Regions from separate parts of the Bradyrhizobium sp. USDA 4516 genome, predicted to be linked through region 1. Evidence: predicted binding sites of a transcription regulator. Region 1 holds the regulator's gene; the other holds the start of a gene.
The links. Region 1 encodes PhoB, which activates phosphate uptake and scavenging genes when phosphate is short. Its sites were predicted from a motif close to TGTCATNNANCTGTCAT; they were not measured.

Region 1 (7,390 bases):
TTTTCAGAAGCTTAGTACTGTCATCCAACTGTCATCCAACCTTCGTAAAAGCAGCACCGACCGCTCCTAGATGGACCGGCGTGAGCGCGATCGGGCGCATTCGGCGCTTCGCTCACTGATGGAGACCACCCATGAATTTCATCAAAGCAATCGTCGCAGCCGGCGTGATCGCCGCTTCGACGTCGGCCTTCGCTGCCGATATTACCGGCGCGGGCGCGACGTTTCCGTTCCCGATCTATTCGAAGTGGGCTGACGCCTACAAAAAGGAGACCGGCAACGGTCTGAACTACCAGTCGATCGGCTCCGGCGCCGGCATCAAGCAGATCCAGGCCAAGACCGTGACCTTCGGCGCCACCGACGCGCCGCTCAAGCACGAGCAACTCGAGAAGGACGGCCTCGTGCAGTGGCCGATGGTGATGGGTGCGATCGTCCCGGTCGTGAACCTCGAAGGCATCAAGCCGGGTGACCTGATCCTGTCGGGCGAAGTGCTCGGCGACATCTATCTCGGCAAGATCACCAAGTGGAATGACGCGGCGATCGCCAAGCTCAATCCGAAGCTGACCCTGCCGGGCGATGCCATCACCGTCGTGCGCCGTTCGGACGGTTCGGGCACCACCTTCAACTTCACCGACTATCTCTCCAAGTCGAACGCCGACTGGAAGTCCAAGGTCGGTTCCGGCACCGCGGTCGAGTGGCCGGTCGGCGTCGGCGCCAAGGGCAACGAAGGCGTTGCCGGCAACATCAGCCAGACCAAGAACGCTATCGGCTATGTCGAGTATGCCTACGCCAAGCAGAACAAGCTGACCTACACCGGGCTGGTAAACAAGGCCGGCAAGACCGTGCAGCCGACCATGGCTGCCTTCCAGGCTGCCGCCTCGAATGCCGACTGGGCCAAGGCTCCCGGCTACTACGTGATCCTGACCGACCAGCCGGGCGAGGCCTCCTGGCCGATCACCGCGGCGACCTTCATCCTGATGCACAAGGACTCGACCGACAAGGCGGCCTCGCAGGAAGCGCTCAAGTTCTTCAAGTACGCCTTCGAGAAGGGCGACAAGGCGGCCGAAGAGCTCGACTACATCCCGATGCCGGACTCGGTCGTCAAGCTGATCGAGAAGACCTGGTCGTCGGACATCAAGAGCTAAGTCCGACGCTGCGACAGGGCCTGTGCCGACTCGATCGCGGCACAGGTTGAGCGACCAAGACCCGGTCTCCATCACCGCGGCAACAAGCGCGCGATCGAGGCCGGGTTCGCGCCTCAAGGGGCGTGGCTGGAACGACGACGCCCGGCCAAATGCGTCAGTGAAGATCGCTTCGGGGCGTAGCGGTTTGCGTGGCTTTTGCATACTAAAGAGGGGATTGGCGTGGCAGACATGGCTGTTCAGAGCGATGTGATGGAAGCCGCGGGACCTTACGATCGCGCCAAGGCCCTCAGCGCCTTCAAGCTCGGTGACCTCACCTTCTATTGGATCACCCGTATCTCGGCGATTTCGGTTCTGTTGATCCTCGGCGGCATCATCCTGTCGCTGATCGTCGGCGCCTGGCCGGCGATGAAGGAATACGGCTTCGCCTTCCTCTGGACGCAGCGCTGGGCGCCCTCGGCCGATCCGCCGGTGCTCGGCGCGCTCGGCCCGATCTACGGCACGCTGATCACTTCGGTCATCGCGATGCTGATCGCCATTCCGGTCGGCATCGGTATCGCCGTGTTCCTCACCGAGCTCTGCCCGCAAATGCTGCGCCGCCCGATCGGCATCGCGATCGAGCTGCTCGCCGGCATCCCCTCGATCATCTACGGCATGTGGGGCTTCTTCGTCCTCGGCCCGTTCCTGGCCAACACCTTCCAGCCCTTCATGATCCGGATCTTCGAGGGCGTCCCGGTGCTGGGCGCGGTGTTCGCCGGCCCGCCGTCCTATCTCAGCCTGTTCAACGCTGCGCTGATCCTTGCGATCATGGTGCTGCCCTTCATCACCGCGATCTCGGTCGACGTGTTCAAGACCGTGCCGCCGGTGCTGAAGGAGGCCGCCTACGGCATGGGCTGCACTACTTGGGAAGTCGTTCGCAGCGTCGTGATCCCCTACACCCGCGTCGGCGTGATCGGCGGCATCATGCTGGCGCTCGGCCGCGCCCTCGGCGAGACCATGGCGGTGACCTTCATCATCGGCAACTCGTTCCGGATCTCGTCGTCGATCTTCGCGCCGGGCACCACGATCTCGGCGGCGATCGCCAGCGAATTCGCCGAGAGCGACGGCCTGCACCAGTCCGGCCTGATCCTGCTCGGCCTGCTGTTGTTCGTGCTGACCTTCTTCGTGCTCGCCGGCGCGCGGCTGATGCTGATGCGGCTTGAAAAGAAGGCGGGGAAGTAACGCCATGAACCCGATCTACAAATCCCGCCGCCGCAGCGACATCGTCATCCGCGCACTCTGTGTCGGCGCGGCGCTGTTCGGCGTTACCTGGCTGGCGCTGATCCTGATCACGCTGCTCTATAACGGCCTTGCCGGCCTCAGCGTGCAGCTGTTCACCCAGAACACGCCGCCGCCCGGCTCGACCGAAGGCGGCTTGCTCAACGCCATCGTCGGCTCGGTCATCATGACCGTGATCGGCGTCGGCATCGGCGCGCCGCTTGGCCTGTTCGCCGGCACCTACCTCGCCGAATACGGCAAGCACGACAAGCTGACCTCGGTGATCCGCTTCATCAACGACATCCTGCTCAGCGCGCCCTCGATCATCATCGGCCTGTTCATCTATGGTGCGGTGGTGGTGCCGATGCGCGGCTTCTCGGCGATCGCAGGCAGCCTTGCGCTCGCGGTGATCGTGATCCCGGTCGTGCTGCGCACCACCGAGGACATGCTGCTCTTGGTGCCCAATCCGCTGCGCGAGGCCGCCTCCGCGCTCGGCCTGCCGCGTTCGCTGGTGATCAAGCGGATCGCTTATCGTGCCGCGCGATCGGGTCTGATCACCGGTGTGCTGCTGGCGACCGCCCGCGTCGCCGGCGAGACCGCGCCGCTGCTGTTCACCGCGCTGTCGAACCAGTTCTTCAGCCTGGATCTGACCAAGACGATGGCCAACCTGCCAGTGACCATCAACAACTTCGTGCAGAGCCCCTACGCCTACTGGAAAGAGCTGGCGTGGAGCGGCGCGCTGCTCATCACATTCACCGTGCTCGCGTTGAATATCGGCGCGCGTATCCTTGGTGCCGAAAGGGCCGCAAAATGACCGAGCTTTCCGTCTCCACGACTGCCGCAGGCCACATTCCCCAGGTTCCGCTGCCGGAAGCGCCGCCGAAAGTCACGGTGCGCAACCTCAACTTCTATTACGGCGAGCACCACGCGCTGAAGAACATCAACCTGACGCTCGGCACCAACCGCGTCACGGCGTTCATCGGCCCGTCCGGCTGCGGCAAGTCGACCCTGCTGCGCATTTTCAACCGGATGTACGACCTGTATCCGGGTCAGCGCGCGGTCGGCCAGCTGATGCTGGACCAGACCAACATTCTCGACCCCAAGCTCGACCTCAACTTGCTGCGCGCGCGGGTCGGCATGGTGTTCCAGAAGCCGACGCCGTTCCCGATGACGATCTACGAGAACATCGCCTTCGGCATCCGCCTCTATGAGAAGATCTCGAAGTCCGAGATGGACGACCGGGTCGAGAAGGCGCTGCGCGGCGGCGCGCTGTGGAACGAGGTCAAGGACAAGCTGAACGCCTCCGGCCTGTCGCTCTCCGGCGGCCAGCAGCAGCGCCTGTGCATCGCGCGCACCGTGGCGGTGCGCCCCGAGGTGATCCTGTTCGACGAGCCGTGCTCGGCGCTCGACCCGATCTCGACCGCCAAGGTCGAGGAGCTGATCCAGGAACTCTCCGAGGACTACACGATCGCGATCGTCACCCACAACATGCAGCAGGCGGCGCGCGTCTCCGACAAGACCGCCTTCATGTATCTCGGCGAGCTGATCGAGTTCGACGACACCAACAAGATCTTCACCTCACCGAGCGATCGGCGCACCCAGGACTACATCACCGGCCGGTTCGGTTGACCGGCGCATGATCCGGAAAAGTGGAAACCGGTTTTCCGATCAGGTCATGCTAAAATTCAGGACACGAAACCATGATCCCCGGGATCATGGTTGAGGGAGACAAGCGATGGCTTCTGAACATACCGCCAAGGCATTCGACAGCGACCTGCAGGAGTTGACCCGCCTGGTCGCCGAGATGGGCGGCCTGGTCGAACGAATGATTACCGAGTCGGTCGACGCGCTGATCCGTCGCGACGTCGCGCTCGGCAAGCGCGTGGTCGCCGCCGACATCGAGATCGACAATCTACAGCGCAACATCGAAGAGCGCGCGGTGCTGACGATCGCGCGCCGCCAGCCGATGGCGATCGACCTGCGTGAGATCGTCAGCGCGATGCGCGTCGCCACCGATCTCGAGCGGATCGGCGACCTCGCCAAGAACATGGGCAAGCGCGTCGCGGCGCTGGAGAGCGATTTCCAGCCGCTGAAGTTGATCCGCGGCCTCGAGCACATGACCGACCTCGTGCTGTCGCAGGTCAAGTCGGTGCTCGACGCCTATGCCGCGCACGACCTGCCGGCGGCGATGAACGTCTGGAAGGGCGACGAGGAGGTCGATGCGATCTGCACCTCGCTGTTCCGCGAACTGCTCACCTACATGATGGAAGATCCGCGCAACATCTCGTTCTGCATCCATCTGATGTTCTGCGCCAAGAACATCGAGCGGATCGGCGATCACGCCACCAATATCGCCGAGACCGTGTTCTACATGATCGAGGGCCAGCAGATCACCGACAAGCGCCCGAAGGGCGACATGACCACTTTTGCCACCACGGTGCCGGGCAACTGAGGCATGATCGGCAAGCACGGAACCGGCAAGAGCGAAACTGGACGATCCTCGCGACAAATCGTTTCCGCGGGGACTATGCTCAAGGAAGTAAGCGTTTCGGTTTGCGTCCGGGCAACGGATCACCACAGAGAAAGAACTTAAACCGATGAGCGCACGCATTCTGGTAGTCGAAGACGAGGAAGCGCTGACGACGCTATTGCGCTACAATCTCGATGCGGAAGGCTACGATGTCGAGACGGTGGGGCGCGGCGACGATGCGGATACAAGGCTGAAGGAGCGCGTTCCCGACCTCGTGGTGCTGGACTGGATGCTGCCGGGCCTGTCCGGCATCGAACTGTGCCGCCGCCTGCGGGCGCGGCCCGAGACCAAGCAGCTTCCGATCATTATGCTGACCGCGCGCGGCGAGGAAAGCGAGCGCGTGCGCGGGCTTGCCACCGGCGCCGACGATTACATCGTCAAGCCGTTCTCGGTGCCGGAGCTGCTGGCGCGGGTGAAGGGCCTCTTGCGCCGCGCCAGCCCGGAGCGGCTTGCGACCGTGCTGACCTACGGCGACATCGAGCTCGACCGCGAGAAGCGCCGCGTGGCGCGCTCGGGCCGTCCGATCGATCTCGGGCCGACCGAGTATCGCCTGCTCGAATTCTTCCTCGAGCATCCCGGCCGCGTGTTCAGCCGCGAGCAATTGCTCGACAGCGTCTGGGGCCGCGACATCTACATCGATGAGCGCACCGTCGACGTGCATATCGGCCGCCTGCGCAAGCTGCTCAATCCGGGCCGCGAGCAGGATCCGATCCGCACTGTGCGCGGCGCCGGCTACGCGCTCGACGACCGCTTTGCCAAGGCCGAGCCGCAGCCGTAACGGCCATGCGGCATTCATAAACCGCAACACGGCGTCGTCCCGGCGAAAGCCGGGACCCATACGCCGCGGCCAGCGCAATCGGCACGCGGCCAGACGGCTTTCTAACAACACCCATTCGTGGTTATGGGTCCCGGCCTGCGCCGGGACGAGGCCGGTGATGTAGCGGTAGCCCGGATGGAGCCGACGGGTCGCGCGAACGAGCGCCCCGTTGGCTCCATCCGGGCTGCGTCACACAAAAAAATCCCCGCTTTCGCGGGGATTTGTCTTTGAGGTCTTCCGTCGTTTTCCCGAGTGCTCACTTGATCTGCGGTTTCGCCGACGGCCGGCGGCGATCGGCGGCGGGCTGGTAGGCGACGCGCGAGTGATGCGCGCAATAGGGCAGGCCGCCGAGCGCTTTGCCGCCGCAGAAGAAGAATTCCGGGCTCGAGGGATCGCCGACCGGCCAGTGACAGGTGGCCTCGTTGAGCTCGAGCAGCGACAGCCGCTGGCTCATCGGCACCACATTGTCGTAGGAGATCGGATCGGGCTCCATCTCGGCCTCGAAGGCGTGCGCCAGCGCGGTGTTGCCGCGCGAGACCGGGCGCGCCACCCGCATCATGTGCTGGGCGGGGCGGGCCTTGCGCTGCCGCGGCGCGGCCGTGGAGGGTGCCTTGGCGCGGCCGGAGAGGCCGAGCCGATGCACTTTGCCGATCACGGCGTTTCGCGTCACATTGCCAAGTTCCGCCGCGATCTGGCTGGCCGACAGGCCGGACTCCCAGAGCTTCTTCAGCTGCTCGACGCGATCGTCGGACCAGGTCAATACAGTCATCGCATTCTTCCCTTCGCGTAGCGCCGGCCAATCATTGGAGCGGCGCTGCGAGCCAATCTGGACAAATATCCCTGCGGCCAGAATCCCTTAGCCCTCGCCGGGCACGGTGTTGCGCCCGAACGTTTACGCGAGACACAAAGGCTACTTAGAGGGTCCAGTACCGCCGCACGAGATGTCGTACCCGACAGGCCAAACGCTACAATATGGCGTGACTCTGGCGCAAGAGTCCGCGGTCGTGCGTCCACATGTTCCCACACAGTTAAGCATCGCGATGAGGCTTTTCCACCGCACCGGAATGCTCCGGATTGCGCTCGTTTCGCATTGCAGGAAGGCCACTTCGTGGCGATTGACACTTACCGACCGCAGCATAGAATGCCCGCCACGTGCCGCCCGCAAAGGCGGCCGTTTTGTTTTCCGAAGCTGGCCGTTGCTGCGCTGGCGTCAAGGCGCGCGGCAATTGTCGGCTTAAAAACCGTCAGTGATCGTCATGACCAACGCTGCCACGTCGCATCTGCTCCCCGTCTTCGCCAGGGTCGATCTCGGTTTCGAGCGCGGTGAGGGCGCCTGGCTGATCGCAACCAACGGCGACCGCTATCTCGATTTCACCTCGGGCGTCGCGGTCAACGCGCTCGGGCACGCGCATCCGCATCTCGTCAAGGCGCTGCAGGAACAGGCGACCAAGCTCTGGCACATGTCGAACCTGTTCAAGAGCCCGGACGGCGAGGTGCTTGCCGCGCGGCTGTGCGAGCAGAGCTTTGCCGACTTCGTGTTCTTCTGCAATTCCGGCGCGGAAGCGATGGAGGGCGTGATCAAGCTGGTCCGCCACTATCACTTCTCCAAGGGCCATGGCGAGCGCTACCGCATCATCACCTTCGAGG
Region 2 (7,390 bases), 1.3 Mb from region 1:
GATCCGCTACAAGAAGGAGGGCTACAAGCCCGATCGCGACATCATCGTGGCGCTCGAGACCGACGAGGAGATCCTCGATGCCAACGGCCTCGGCATGCAGTGGCTGATCAAGAACCACCGCGACCTGATCGATGCCGAGTTCGCGCTCAATGAAGGCGGCGGCGTCGGCCTCAAGAACGGCAAGGCGATCCGCAACAGCGTGCAGACCAGCGAGAAGGTCTCGATCGGCTACCAGCTCACGGTGAAGGATCGCGGCGGCCACTCGTCGCTGCCGCGCAAGGACAACGCGATCTATCATCTCGCCGAAGGCCTCGTGCGGCTCTCCAATTACAGCTTCCCGATGAACCTCAACGAGACCACCCGGATCTATTTCACCAAGACCGCCGAGGTCGACACGTCGCATGCCGACGATATCAAGGCCATTTTGGCGCCGCAGCCCGACCCGGCGGCGCTGGCGCGATTGTCGGAGAATCCGGGTTATAATGCGCAGCTCCGCACTACCTGCGTTGCGACCATGCTGGAGGGCGGCCACGCCATCAACGCGCTGCCGCAGCTGGCGACCGCCAAGGTGAACTGCCGGATCCTGCCCGGCGAGCCGGTCGAGGGCGTGCAGGCGACGATCGAGCGCGTGCTCGCCGACAAGGAGATCGCGGTGGCTCCGACCGGCAAGGCCGTGCTGAGCCCGCCGTCGCCCCTCAACGAGGAGATCATGGGTTCGATCGAGAAGCTGTCGAAGGAGTTCTGGCCGGATGCGTCGATCGTTCCGGTCATGAGCACCGGCGCGACCGACGGCAGCTATCTGCGTAACGCGGGGATTCCGACCTATGGCCACTCCGGGCTGGCCGCCGATGTCGACGACAACCGTATCCATGGCAAGGACGAGCGCGTGCTCGTCAAGTCGTTCTACGAGGGCGAGGAGTATCTCTATCGCCTGGTCAAGATGCTCGCCGGCGGGAAATGATGGCTGACAGCAAGACAAGGACACGGGTTGCGGTCGCCGGCCTCGGTGCGATCGGCACCGACGTCGTCAAGGCGCTCGATCAGGGCATCGAGGGCCTGACGCTGGTCGCGGTGTCGGCGAACAGCCCGGACAAGCATCGCGGCTGGGTGGCGGAGCTCAAGTCTGCGCCGAAGCTGGTGCCGATCGAGCAGCTGGCCGAGATTGCCGACATCGTGGTCGAGTGCGCGCCGAGCAAGCTGGTCCGCGCAATCGTGGCGCCGGTGGTCGAGCGCGGCAAGACCGCGGTCGTGCTCAGCGTCGGCGCGCTGCTGCAGAACGAGGACCTCGTCGATCTCGCGAAGGCCCATGGCGGCCAGATCATCGTGCCGACCGGCGCGCTGATCGGGCTCGATGCGGTGACCGCCGCGGCGATCGGGACCATCCATTCGGCGAGGCTGGTGACGCGCAAGCCGGTCGCGGGCCTCGTCGGCGCGCCGCATCTGGTCGAGAACAACATCCGGATCGAAGGCATCACCGAGCCGCTGCGCATCTTCGAGGGCAGTGCGCGCGACGCCGCAAAGGGTTTTCCGGCCAACCTCAACGTCGCGGTGGCGCTGTCGCTGGCCGGCATCGGCCCCGACCGCACGAGGGTCGAGATCTGGGCGGATCCGACCGTGACCCGCAACACCCACCGGATCGAGGTCGATTCAGATTCCGCGCGGTTCTCGATGATGATCGAGAACATTCCCTCGGAGAACCCGAAGACCGGCCGCATCACCGCGCTGTCGGTGATCGCCTGCCTGCGCAAGCTGCGCGCATCGTTGCGGATAGGCACCTGATGAAGATTGCGCCCGACGATCTGTTGCTGGTCATCGACGTGCAGAACGATTTCTGCCCCGGCGGCGCGCTGGCGGTCGCGGACGGCGATGCCGTCGTGCCGGTCGTCAACCGGTTGGCCGGCCGGTTCGACCATGTCGTGCTGACCCAGGACTGGCACCCGGCGGGCCACAGCTCGTTTGCGACCTCGCATCCGGGCGCGGCGCCGTTCTCCGAGATCGCCATGCCGTATGGGCCGCAGACGCTGTGGCCGGATCATTGCATCCAGGGCAGCGCGGGCGCCGCGTTTCATCCTGACCTCGCCACCGAGCGGGCCGAGCTCGTGATCCGCAAGGGGTTCCGGGCCGCGATCGATTCCTATTCGGCGTTCTTCGAGAACGACCGCAAGACGCCGACTGGGCTCGCCGGCTATCTGCGCGAGCGCGGCCTCAAGCGCATTGTGATGGCGGGGCTCGCCACGGACTATTGCGTGCAGTATTCGGCGCTCGATGCGCGCCGGCTCGGTTTCGAGACTATTGTCGTGCTGGCAGGCTGCCGCGCCATCGATCTCGGCGGTTCGCTTGCCGTCGCCACCGCGGCGATGCGCGCGGCCGGGGTGGAGCTTGTCGAGGAGCTCGTCTGAGCGTCGCCAAAGAGGGGCAAAAACCGTTGTTTTGACTGGCTTTTTGTTCTAATCCCCCACCGTTGATGATCACGCGTAGCGGAGCTTTCGTGTCGGGACAGGTTTTGCGGATTGGGACGCGCAAGAGCGCGATGGCGCTCGCGCAGACGGATGAGGTCGCACGCCTGCTGCGCGCTTCGGCGCCGGACCTTGCCGTCGACATCGTCAAGTTCGAGACCCGCGGCGACCAGGACCAGACCAGCAAGCTGTTGCGTCATGGCGGCAAGGGCGGCGCCTTCGTCGCCGAGATCCGCGAAGCCATGCGTGCCGGCACCTTGCAGGCGGCGATGCATTCGCTGAAGGACGTGCCGGGCAACGAGGAGACGCCGGGTCTTGTCATCGCCGCGATGCTGGCGCGCGATGCCGCCAATGACAGCCTCGTGCTGCGTCCCGGCCTGTCGCTGGAAACGCTGCGCGCCGCGCGCGGCAAGGGCTTCATGATTGGCACCAACGCCGTGCGCCGCGCCGCCTATCTGCGCCGGCTGTTTCCGGAAGCGACCGTGATCCATTATCGCGGCGCCGCCGACACGCGCGTGGCCAAGCTCGATCGCGGCGACAAGCAGCGGCTGCCCGGCGGCGGCGACGTGGGGCCGGCGGATGCGCTGGTGATGGCGCGCTCGGGCCTGGAGCGCATCGGCATGACCGCGCGCATCGCGCATGATTTCTCGGTCGGCGAGATGCTGCCGGCGGTCGGCCAGGGCATCGTCGCGGTGGAATGCGTCGAGACCGACTGGGCGACGCGTGCGCGGCTTGCCGGGATCGACAACGTGCCGTCGCGGCTCGCCGCCGAGGCCGAGCGCGAGGTGCTGTGGGTGCTCAACGGTCATTGCAATTCACCGATCGCCGGCCACGCCACGCTCGCGGGCAGCGAGATGACGCTGCGCGCCTCCGTGCTTGACGAGGCCGGCGCCGGCTTCATCGAGGTGACGCGGCGCGGACCCGCGGACCGGCCGCGCGAACTCGGCCGCGCCGTGGGCATGGAGCTGCTGGAGAAGGGCGCCGCCGAGATCATCGCCCGCACCCGGGCGGAGGAATAGCGCGCTACGCCCGCAACGGCCAGCTGCCGATGATGCGGAAGCGCGATGCGCTGTCGGTCTGCTTGAACAGCGCGATGCGGTCGATTGCGAGCCGCGCGAGGTCGACCGCCGCGAACCGTGAGCGCAGCTGCGCCACGATCGGGCCGCGCCGCTCGTCGCTCAGCCGCCCTGTCAGCGTCATGTGGAAGCGGAACTCCTCCATGACGTAGGGATAGCCCCAGCGGTCGAGATAGTCGCACTGCCGCGCGGTGAGTTTCTCTGGCCTGCGGCGCGCGCGATCTTCCGGCGTCAGCGGCGCGCGGAACGCGTCGAATTCGGTGACGCAATCGGCGGCAAGCTGCTGCAGATCATCCGAGCGGCTGGCCGGGATCACCGCGATGAAGCCGCTGATCGCATCGACCACCGGTTCGATCACCGGAATGCGCCGCGCGCGGCCGGCGAAGGCGGCACAGGCATCGAGAAGCTCGGCCTCGCTTCGACCGTCGGCGAGCGCGGTGGGCGCTTTCAGCGTGGCGTGGAATCCATACTTGCGCGGATCTTCGGTGATCTCGCGCCAGTCCGGCGTGACGCCTTCGGGAAACGGCAGGTCGTCGCCCGACACCGCATCGTAGCCGAGCAGTGTCGAACCGAAGCGGTGCAGGACGCTGTCGGGTGACGGCGCATAATAGATCGCGTAGCGCGGAGTGCTGGCCATGGGACTGGGCTACGCCGCCGCAACCGTCTTGCGCGGCGCGAGTAAATGAACGAGGCAGCTCGCGTCCGCCAGATGCACCAGCCGTCCGGCCGCTATTACGGCGATGATGCGCGGCCGCAGCGGCGCCTTGTCGTCGACGACGATGATGTCGGCACGGCGGCCCGCGGCGAGCACGCCGCGATCGGCGAGCCCGGCCGCGCGGGCCGGCGCCGACGAGATCAGGTCCCAGGCCCTGGCGAGCGGCAGGATGCCATCGGCGACGAGGCGGAACGCCGCGAGCAACTGCGCCGGATAGTAATAGTCCGACGCCAGCACCGAGCAGAGGCCCTGCGCGATCATGTCGGATGCCTTGGTCCAGCCGGTATGGCTGCCGCCGCGCACCACATTGGGCGCGCCGAACACGATGAAGTCGTCCGCCGCCGCAGCGTCGCGCGCGGTCTCCTCGTTGACAGGGAATTCGGCGATCGTGGCGCCCAGCGCGCGAAACTCCTGGCGCATCGCCGGGCTGTTGTCGTCATGCGAGAGCATGCGGATATCGGCCGCGCGCGCGGCGGCGGCGAGTCGCGCGATCGAGGCGGGCACCTCGGGGCGGCGCGCCACGATCCGGTCGAGCATGTCGTTGACGGCCTCGACGGAGAGCCCGGTGCGCTCGGCCAGCTGGTTGCGCTTCTTCGGCTTGACGTTGCTGTGGTCGTTGAAGGCGAACAGGTCGATGCGGCCTTCACTGAGCCATTGAATGATCTCGGCCTCGGCCTCGAGATTGTGGGTCTCGTGGCGCAGATGGAAGCGGGTGTCGGCGGCGAGCTGCGGCCGCAGCGCCTCGATCGCATCGAGCAGCTTGCGCGCATTCTCCGCGCCGCGCAGGCCGGGCTCCCACGACCAGGTCGCGCCATGGAACACGGTGGTGATGCCGTTGGCGATCGCCTGCCGGTCGCTGTCGATCAGCGCCACGTCGGTCGGGAAGTCGACGCCGGGGCGCGGCATCATCTGCCGCTCGAACGCATCGCCATGCAGGTCGATGATGCCGGGCAGCACCAGGAGGCCACTAGCATCGATGTGAAGCGCGGCGCGACCCTGCTCGGCGTCGAGCGCGCCGATGTCGCGGCCTGCGGTCCGCAGCGAGGTCTCGACCAGGGCGCCGTCAACCAGCGTGCGCCCGCCCTCGATGAAAATGTCCGTCACGATGCGGCGCTCCGTTGTTTGGCTTGCGATTTGGATACGGCCTCGGCCTCGTACTTGTCGAGGAATTCCTCGACCGCGAGCTTGCGAAAGTCGGGCAGGACGCGGCGGAGCGTCTCGTGATCCCAGTCCCACCATGCGAGCGCGGCGAGGCGGTCGGCGATCGTCTCGGAGAAGCGCCGCTTCACGGGCCGCGCCGGATTACCGGCAACGATGGTGTATGCGGGAACGTCCTTGGTCACGATCGCGCCGGCAGCGACGACAGCGCCGGTTCCGATGTTCCGTCCTGGTAACAGGATCGCACCGTGCCCGATCCAGACGTCATGGCCGATATGCACGTGATGCGCACGTCGCCAGTTGAAGAAGTCGGTGTCGTCGCTCTCTCCGGGGAAATACGCGCTGGCGCGGTACGTGAAATGCGCTTGAGTCGCGCGATGCATCGGGTGGTTGCCGGGGTTGATGCGGGTCATCGCCGCGATCGAGCAGAACTTGCCGATCGAGGTGTAGGTGATCTGGCTGTCGTTCACGACGTAGGAATAGTCATCCATGCTCACTTCAAGCAGGATCGTGCGCGCGCCGACCTCGGTATATTTGCCGAGCTTGCTCTCACGGACCGACGCGGTCGGGTCGACGGTCGGCACAACCGAGAGTGTTTTTCCGGCCATCAGGGCCTCCGCAAATCTTCAAGGATCTTGGGCTTCCGGGGGATGCGCGCTCGTCATCGGGATGCTTGATGACAACATCATGACGTTGCGATGACGGCAAGGGAGCGACAAGGGAGGAGTGTGGACGATCGCCGCACCGCAGCGCTGTCGTCACATAACTGTAAAACGCCGGGGATAGCGATGGCCCAACGAGGCGCGGTTGGAGCATTACATGCTGGTCGTGGAAGGTTTGACGTGCCGTTTCGGCACGAAAGCCGCAGTCGACAACGCGTCCTTTTCGATCGCGCCGGGCAGCTTTGTCGGCGTGATCGGCCGCTCCGGCGCCGGCAAGTCGACGCTGCTGCGGATGATCAACCGTCTCGCCGATCCGACCTCCGGCCGTATCCTGTTCGAGGGCACCGACGTCACCGCGTTGCGCGGCAAGGAACTGCGGCGGTGGCGCGCGCGCTCGGCGATGATCTTCCAGCAGTTCAATCTGGTCGGCCGCCTTGATGTGCTGACCAACGTGCTGATGGGCCGACTGGCCCAGATTCCGTCATGGCGCTCGCTGGCGCAGGTCTGGCCGGAGCAGGACAGGGCGCTCGCACTGTCGGCGCTCGAGCAATTCGACATCGCCCAGCTGGCGGCACAGCGCGCCGACCAGCTCTCCGGCGGCCAGCAGCAACGCGTCGCGATCGCCCGCGCGCTGGTGCAGGAGCCCGACATCATTCTCGCCGACGAGCCGATCGCCTCGCTCGATCCGCGCAACACCAAGATCGTGATGGACGCGCTGCTGCGCATCAACAAGCATTTCGGCATCACAGTGCTTTGCAATCTGCACTCGCTCGACCTGGCGCGGACCTATTGCGACCGCCTGGTCGGCATGGCCGCAGGTCGCGTGGTGTTCGATGGCGCCCCCGCGGCGCTCACCGACCATATCGCCCGCGAGCTCTATGACCTCGAGGCCAATGACGTCATCGGCGCAGCACCGCTGCCCGCGCCCGACGGTGCAACTGCGCCGGCACTCGGCACCGCAGCCGCGGCCTGAGCGTCGCGCATTTTTCAATCTGGGAGGCCGGGCATTTTGCCCGGCCAACAGGTGCAACTACAACAAAAGAGGGGTAGTCATGTTCACTCGTCGCATCATTCTGGCTGGCGCCGCCGCGCTGGCATTTGCCGGTTCGGCCTCCGCGCAGGACTGGAAGGCAAAGTATCCGGAGCTCACCTTCGCGGTGGTGCCGGCCGAGAACGCCTCCGGCGTCACCGAGCGCTGGACGCCGTTCGTGGCGTATCTGTCGAAGGAACTCGGCGTGAAGGTCACACTGCGCATCGCCAACGACTACGCGGCCGTCATCGAAGGCCAGCGCGCCGGCAACATCCAGATCGCCAGCTACGGCT

Region 2: the regulator PhoB is predicted to act here: its motif matches at 6,082-6,098, upstream of phnC (phosphonate ABC transporter ATP-binding protein).

Annotation. Positions count from the first base shown of each region.
Region 1 is NZ_JBSRXT010000001.1:2,134,370-2,141,759, reverse strand. Features, by position in the region: gene pstS (phosphate ABC transporter substrate-binding protein PstS) at 132-1,142, shown strand; gene pstC (phosphate ABC transporter permease subunit PstC) at 1,371-2,360, shown strand; gene pstA (phosphate ABC transporter permease PstA) at 2,365-3,210, shown strand; gene pstB (phosphate ABC transporter ATP-binding protein PstB) at 3,207-4,025, shown strand; gene phoU (phosphate signaling complex protein PhoU) at 4,132-4,848, shown strand; gene phoB (phosphate regulon transcriptional regulator PhoB) at 4,994-5,704, shown strand; gene ACVI1L_RS09960 (GcrA family cell cycle regulator) at 6,000-6,512, opposite strand; gene ACVI1L_RS09955 (aspartate aminotransferase family protein) at 7,000-7,390, shown strand, end outside.
Region 2 is NZ_JBSRXT010000001.1:832,245-839,634, reverse strand. Features, by position in the region: gene ACVI1L_RS03970 (M20/M25/M40 family metallo-hydrolase) at 1-961, shown strand, start outside; gene ACVI1L_RS03965 (aspartate dehydrogenase) at 961-1,779, shown strand; gene pncA (bifunctional nicotinamidase/pyrazinamidase) at 1,779-2,399, shown strand; gene hemC (hydroxymethylbilane synthase) at 2,465-3,475, shown strand; gene ACVI1L_RS03950 (DUF1045 domain-containing protein) at 3,480-4,169, opposite strand; gene ACVI1L_RS03945 (alpha-D-ribose 1-methylphosphonate 5-triphosphate diphosphatase) at 4,179-5,351, opposite strand; gene ACVI1L_RS03940 (transferase hexapeptide repeat family protein) at 5,348-6,013, opposite strand; gene phnC (phosphonate ABC transporter ATP-binding protein) at 6,225-7,040, shown strand; gene phnD (phosphonate ABC transporter substrate-binding protein) at 7,120-7,390, shown strand, end outside.